3 regions of the Streptomyces sp. NPDC025273 genome follow, and region 2 is predicted to be linked to each of the others. Evidence: riboswitches for the same ligand, from Rfam matches in the RefSeq annotation. Region 2 holds a riboswitch; each other region holds the start of a gene.
What was found. Region 2 has a riboswitch for cyclic di-AMP ahead of AB0F38_RS16175 (transglycosylase family protein). Riboswitches for the same ligand answer to the same signal wherever they lie in the genome.
Positions count from the first base shown of each region.

Region 1: it holds a riboswitch for cyclic di-AMP, as region 2 does, so the genes downstream of both, AB0F38_RS22605 (C40 family peptidase) here and AB0F38_RS16175 (transglycosylase family protein) in region 2, are expected to answer to the same signal.
Region 3: it holds a riboswitch for cyclic di-AMP, as region 2 does, so the genes downstream of both, AB0F38_RS14635 (LysM peptidoglycan-binding domain-containing protein) here and AB0F38_RS16175 (transglycosylase family protein) in region 2, are expected to answer to the same signal.

Region 1 is NZ_JBEZYP010000014.1:93,544-95,793, forward strand. It holds partial or broken gene AB0F38_RS22595 (ATP-dependent Clp protease proteolytic subunit) at 1-296, shown strand, start outside; gene AB0F38_RS22600 (hypothetical protein) at 303-611, shown strand; cyclic di-AMP (ydaO/yuaA leader) riboswitch at 975-1,147, shown strand; gene AB0F38_RS22605 (C40 family peptidase) at 1,151-1,621, shown strand; partial or broken gene AB0F38_RS22610 (LysE family translocator) at 1,640-1,828, opposite strand; partial or broken gene AB0F38_RS22615 (LysR substrate-binding domain-containing protein) at 1,831-2,058, shown strand; gene AB0F38_RS22620 (ATP-binding protein) at 2,152-2,250, opposite strand, start outside.
Region 2 is NZ_JBEZYP010000008.1:219,980-222,229, forward strand. It holds gene AB0F38_RS16170 (transglycosylase family protein) at 1-416, shown strand, start outside; cyclic di-AMP (ydaO/yuaA leader) riboswitch at 707-877, shown strand; gene AB0F38_RS16175 (transglycosylase family protein) at 878-1,576, shown strand; gene eno (phosphopyruvate hydratase) at 1,860-2,250, shown strand, end outside.
Region 3 is NZ_JBEZYP010000007.1:162,473-164,722, forward strand. It holds gene AB0F38_RS14635 (LysM peptidoglycan-binding domain-containing protein) at 235-1,095, opposite strand; cyclic di-AMP (ydaO/yuaA leader) riboswitch at 1,100-1,285, opposite strand; gene AB0F38_RS14640 (hypothetical protein) at 1,644-1,880, shown strand; gene AB0F38_RS14645 (SMI1/KNR4 family protein) at 1,978-2,250, opposite strand, start outside.

The sequences.
Region 1 (2,250 bases), on a different contig from region 2:
CACCCGGACACCGACATGCACTGCCCGGCGCCCGGGTAGTCATTCAGCAGCCCGCCCTGGACGAGCCGGTGCGGGGCCAGCCCTCCGATCTCGAGATCGAAGCACGCGAGTTGGTGCGTGTGCGCGAGACGCTCACCGCCATGCCGGCCCGTCACACCGGGCGTTGTACGCAGGACATCAGTGCCGCCATCGAGCGGGACACCATCCTCGACGCCCCGGCCGCCCAGGCGTACGGACTCGTGGACCACGTCATGGAGAACCGCACCCCGTCCCAGCCGCCGCACCCCGCGAGGTGAATCCCGATGCATTCCCCCCAGCTCCCGCCGCTGCCCGCCCTGACCCGCGCCGAGGCCCAGTTCATCGACTGCTACCTGGAAGTGCTCGACCAGGTCGGCCGGATCAATCCGGCCCGCGGCAGCGACACGTACGGGGCGCTCAGGGCCGCACAGGCGCTGGCCTCCCGCGCGGCCTCCCTCCGCGACGCCCTCGTCGTCATGCACGAGCGGGGCGAGGCGCAGATCCACGCGGCCACGCTGGCGCGGGCGCTGCGGCTGCTGGACGGGGAGCGGCGCGCGGGACGGGTCACCATGCCCCCCGCCCGGTCGAGTTGACGGGCGCCCCGCCCGACTCCCCCGGACCAACGGCCCTTCCGGGCCCGTTCACGACACGCCCGACGGGACGCCCAGATTTCCTCGCTCGTTCGGCGTAGGCGGTCCCCCGCACGAGGGACAGCTCAACTTGCGGACGCGCGCGGACACTGAGCGGAATATGTCGTTCCGCCGCTGGTACGGGGCTGGTCGGCAGGCGCCGCCGAAGCCCTGGATCCATCCCGTCCACCTGAATGGATCAGTCGTGACGACTCTCACATAACGCCGTTTCAGCTCGGAAATCCGGCCGTACGTGAGTAAAGATCCCTGGGACGACAAGCCCCCGCCACCGCGGCGGGGCGGTCCGGGCGGACGCCGAGTCCTGCCGCTGTCCGGATGCCTGGTCGACAGAAGTGGATCGGCAGGAGTGGAGGACCCGAGCACATCGGGCCGACCGGACATCCGGACGGCCCTCGGGGTGAAGCCGCCGTGTGCGGCCGGGCAACTTCGCCAGCCCGAACCCGACAGGTCATCCTTCACAGGCGGCTGACGAAGGGTTGCGCATGACTGCGCAGGTTCATGTCCCGTCTCTGCTCGCCCGGGCCGGAACGGCCTCGGTTCTCACCGTCGCCCTCGGCGCCACCATGCTCGCCCCCGGCCTCGTCAACGACGCCGAGGCCGCGGCCCACTCGACGAAGGCACTCAAGATCGCCGCCTCGAAGAAGGGATCGCCCTACGGCTACGGCGCCACAGGCCCCCACCGGTTCGACTGTTCGGGCCTGACGCTCTACTCGTTCAAGAAGGCGGGCAAGAAACTCCCCCGCACGGCCCAGCAGCAGTACAACAAGACCCGCCACATCACCGGATCGCAGCGACAACGCGGCGACCTGGTCTTCTTCCACGCGGGCCGCACTGTCTACCACGTGGGCATCTACGCCGGCGGAGGGAAGATCTGGCACTCACCGAAGACCGGGGCCGTGGTCCGGCTGGAGAAGATCTGGTCGAAGAACGTCTGGTACGGGAGGGTCCGCTGACGGCCGCACCCACCAGGATCAGTGCAGCAAGGGCCCGGTCACCAGTACGAGCCCCAGCGCGGTGAGCGCCGCGCCGCTGCCGCCCTCGACGGCGCGGGCGGTACGCGGCCGGCGGAGCCACCGGCCGAGACGGTCCACCAGCAGGGCCACGGCCGGGAACGGGACGAGCGCCGGCAGTACGACCACCGAGGCCGGCAGCCGAGTCCTGGTGCGAATCCCCCGGCTACGCGCTGGTCAGCGCCGGGCTCGGCGTGGCGGTGGTGCCGGAGATGGTCGCTTCGATGTCCCCGGCCCCACTCGCCGTACGCCGGCTGGAACCCGCGGCCTTCCGGCGGACGATCTCCGTGGTGCACAGGGATGATCGCGATACCGCTGTCGCGACCACGTCGAGGGCCCTGCTCCGCGGCGGCTTCGGCCGGGCGGCAGGTGCGCAATGACCACGGGTGTGCACGCCGTGGTCGGGTCCGCACAGGAGATCTGGTCCGCGCCGGAAGGCGGGCCCTCACCGGACGCGAGGTCTGGGCGGGACGTCAGGTCTGTGCGGGGACGGACCAGGGAAGGACGATCGATACGGTCTTACCGCCGTCCGGGGTGGGACTGACGCCGAGCCGCCCCCCGCACTCCTTGGC
Region 2 (2,250 bases):
CCACCTCTCCGTCCCCCGGGGCGTCCGGAACGTCCGGCGCCGCGGAGGGCGCCGGCGAGACGGGCGGGAAGCACCGCGGTCCGGCGGCCCCCGAGGCGGATGCCGGGACGGACCTGGAGAGCGGGCGCGAGTCCGGCCGGCACGCCTCGCGCGGCGAGTCCGGCGCCCGTGAGGGTGCGGAGGCCGGCGCGGACGGGACCTACACCGTCCGCGAGGGCGACAACCTCTGGGCGATCGCCGACGCGCGGGAACTGCCCGGCGGCTGGCCCGCGCTCTACGCGGCCAACAAGACGGAACTGGGCTCCGACCCGGATGTGATCCTGCCCGGCCAGAGTCTCGACCTGGGCCTCCAGGCGGACGCGAAGGATGCCGGAGCGGACGCGCAGCCCGGTGCCGAGGCCGCGGTCGGCAAGTGATCAAAGACGGGAAAACACCCCAAAATCAGGGGTAGTTCAGGGGCCTATGTCCACTTATGCGTAAGTGAGACATGGGTCTCTTTGCTTGAACTGGCCCGCCTCACCCGTCTGCTCGGCCCGTATCGCCTCCGACCTGCGGAAACGGCAGGGTCCTCCAGGGTGATAAGTGCTGATTGACAGTTATGTCCATCTTTGAATGTCGGCGTTGTGTGTGTTTACGGTCTGAACCGCTCGCACCGCGGGCACCTTCGACCGACACGCCGAATCCTGCCGTCGGCCGAAGGGGACAGACGCGTAAAGCGCCGTAGGCAGGAGCGGGGGACCCAGGTAAGTGCCGGACCCGGCCGTCGGAAGACGGGCGAGGGCCGGCTCGGGGTGAAGTCGCCTGCCAGTGCGGGCGACCGGGCAACTCACAGGCCCGAACCCGACAGCTCACCTCGTAGGCGTCGGTGAGGAGAACCATGCTGCTTTCGAGCAAGGGCAAGCACCGTCGCCCGTCCAAGGCCGTCCGTATCGCCACCCTGGCCGGCGTCACCGGTGCGGCCGTGGCCGTTCCGCTGATGGGCGCGACCGGTGCCTCCGCCGCCTCCGTCGCCACGTGGGAAGCCGTCGCGCAGTGCGAGTCCGGCGGCAACTGGTCCATCAACACCGGCAACGGCTACTACGGCGGCCTGCAGTTCTCGCAGTCCAGCTGGGCGGCCGCCGGCGGCACCCAGTACGCCTCCCGCGCCGACCTGGCCAGCAAGGACCAGCAGATAGCCACCGCCGAGAAGCTCCTCGACCTGCAGGGCCCGGGTGCGTGGGCCTGCGCCGGCGCCGGCGGCCTGACCGACGACGGTGTGGACCCGGGTGTCGACACCGGCTCCGCGCAGAGCGAGGCCGAGCCGAAGGCGGCTCAGCCGGAGCGCGAGGCCGAGCAGCCCGCCAGCCGCAGCGAGACGCGCACGGCCCCCGAGGCCGAGAAGACCGTGACCACTCCGACCGGCGACAAGGTCAAGAAGGGTGACGGCGAATACAAGGTGAAGGCAGGCGACACCCTCAGCACGATCGCCGGGGCCAAGGGCGTCAAGGGCGGCTGGCAGAAGGTGTTCGAGCTGAACGACGACATCGTCGAGGACGCCGACCTGATCTTCCCGGGTCAGCAGCTCCACCTGAAGTAGTCCCGGCCTTTCCTCCCGGCGGTGCTCCCGGCCCGGCGCGCTCACCCCCGTGTGCGCCGGGCCGGGGCGTTTTCCCGGGGGTCCCGTGAGGGCGATCGTTCAACTGTTGTAGTTACCGGCCAGTAAATTTCTGGAGCTTTGCCGGTAATGCGGGTCCTTGGGTCCTTTTTCGTCCCAGGGGACGGGCGGTCGGCCGACGGAGCGGGCCGGGCCGGTTAGGCTCGTGCCGCAAGGCCACAGTGACCCTGCACAACCAGTGTCATATCCCAGAAGGAGATGCCTCGTGCCGTCCATCGACGTCGTCGTAGCCAGGGAAATCCTCGACTCCCGGGGCAACCCCACGGTCGAGGTCGAGGTTGGCCTCGACGACGGCAGCACGGGACGTGCTGCCGTTCCGTCCGGCGCCTCCACCGGTGCGTTCGAGGCCATCGAGCTTCGCGACGGCGACCCCAACCGCTACCACGGCAAGGGTGTCGAGAAGGCCGTCCTCGCCGTCATCGAGCAGATCGGCCCGGAGCTCGTCGGTTACGACGCCACCGAGCAGCGCCTCATCGACCAGGCGATGTTCGACCTCGACGCGACCGAGAACAAGGGCTCGCTCGGCGCCAACGCCATCCTCGGTGTCTCGCTGGCCGTGGCCCACGCCGCGTCCGAGGCCTCCGACCTCCCGTTGT
Region 3 (2,250 bases), on a different contig from region 2:
ATCACGAGCAACTCCCCCGCCCCCAGGCATGGTTGCCCCCGTCGGCACGGGCGGGGAAGCCGCGGTGCGGGGCCGCGGCCCGGGGAACACCGACACCCCCGCACCCGCGGCAGGCTCGTGCCGCATGCCGACCGATCGCCGCCGCCGCCGCGCCGGACACGAACGACGGGTGGTGCGGGTTCTTCCGAACCCGCACCACCCGTCGTCGGTGCTCCGCTGTCACACGGCGGAGCCTCAGTAGGCGCCGAACACGTTGTCGATCGAGCCGTACCGGTCGGCGGCGTAGTTGCACGCGGCCGTGATGTTGGCGACCGGGTCGTAGCTGTCCATCGACGTACCGGGCACGTGGTAGGCCTGGAAGGTCGGGTCGATCACCTGCAGCAGGCCCTTGGACGGGATGCCCGCGGCGGCGTTCGAGTCCCAGTTGTTGATGGCCATCGGGTTGCCCGAGGACTCACGCATGATGTTGCGGTGGATGCCGTCGTAGCTGCCCGGGATGCCGTGCTCGGCCATGACCGCCAGCGACTCCTTGATCCAGCCGTCGAGGTCGTTCGTGTACGCGGCGGGAGCGGCGGCCGGCGCCGCCGCGGGCGCGCCCTGCGCGGCGAGCGCGGTGCCGGTGCGGTCCGAGCGGTCGGCACGGTCGGCACTCCGCTCGGCGGAGGCGGACGCCTTGGATTCGGCCTTGTCCGCCGTTCCGGCCTTGTCCGCCGACTTGCTCTCGGCCTTCGCACCGATCGTCAGCTTCAGACCGGCGTGAATGAGGTCGGGGTTTCCGCCGACGGCCTTTCGGTTGTCGGCGTACAGCGCCTTCCAGCCGCCTTCGACGGAATGCTCACGCGCGATCTTGGAAAGGGAATCGCCAATGATCACGGAATAGGTGACGGGCGCGGACTTCTGCGCGGCAATCGCCTTGCCTGATACGGCAGTCGACGTGGTCACCTTTTCGACGGCGACCGGCTGCGCCGGTGCGGCGAAGGCTCCGGTCGCGCCGATCACGGGAAGGGCGAGAGCAGCTCCGCCCGTGCTCACGGCGATGATGCCGCGGGTCAGCGAACTGGTCCTGAAACGACGGTGCTTACCCTTTGCGGGCATGGTGAATTCCTCTCCGCCGCCTGCGAAGTGAGCTGTCGGGTTCGGGCTGGAGATGCCCGGCCGCGTGTGCATGCGACTTCACCCCGAGCCGCTCCGGGTACCGGATCGGCACTTACCTGGGTCCCCCGCTCCTGCCGTACGAGATGTGGTCGGGTTCCCGGACGGCGGCAGGATTCGGCGTTCCATCCGGAGTGAGGGTGACCGTAGGCGAGGAATAGCGAAAGGAACAAGCCCCGAATTCGTGATCACAATTCACTTGCAAGATCGATCCATCGGAATTCATGTAATCAACCCCACACCCACGATGCCAACCTTCTTGGCGCGCAAGGGAACCGGTCGACATGTCGATGCGTCCGGGACCCGCGGGAGTGACCCTGGTCACGGGGTCCGAAAAGGGCGATTTGCGACCACCTGAAACCACTCGGGTCGCACGAAATGGCCTTTTATGAATTACGGGATGAATTACTGATAACTCACTAAATCGGGCATACGGCTCATTGGTACGTTTCAGGGCATATCAGCGGCAGCCGCGTGGAATCGATCAGCGCATGACCGACAGCGCACGCCCTCACCCCACGAACCCGCGGATCACCGTCCTGCCCGTCCAGCCCGGCGATCCGCCGTTCCGCATCATGGAGATCGACGGAGAGATGGCCGGCCGGGCGACCTCGATGACGGACGTGCTGTTCATCGCGCGGGCTGCCGGCATCAGGGTCCATGACCTCGACGACCCGGCGGCGGTCCGGTGGGTGGGCGGCGGCAAGTTCACCTGGAGGCCGCACTGAGCCCGGCGCACACCGCACGGGGCGTCGCCCTGCCTGCGCGCCTCCCCGACCGTGCGTCCACGCCGCGCCACCACACGAGCATCGTGGCGCCGTCGCCTCAGCCGGCCGGAAGTTCGCCGGTCCAGGGGTCGAGGCCCGCCCTGCGTCGGGCCCGCTGGACGACCCGGCTCACGAACGCGTGCGACTGGCGCCCCCTCATCCCGTCCACGCTGAGGGGGACGGACTCGAAGCTGCCGGCCAGCAGCCTCCGGAGGAACTCGGCCATCCCGAAGCGGTACACCGCGAAGGTCGGCACGGTGTGCCGGCCGCAGACCACCACGGGCCAGCGGTCGGGGTCCTCGTCCGTCGTCAGCCAGCAGAGGATGTCCGC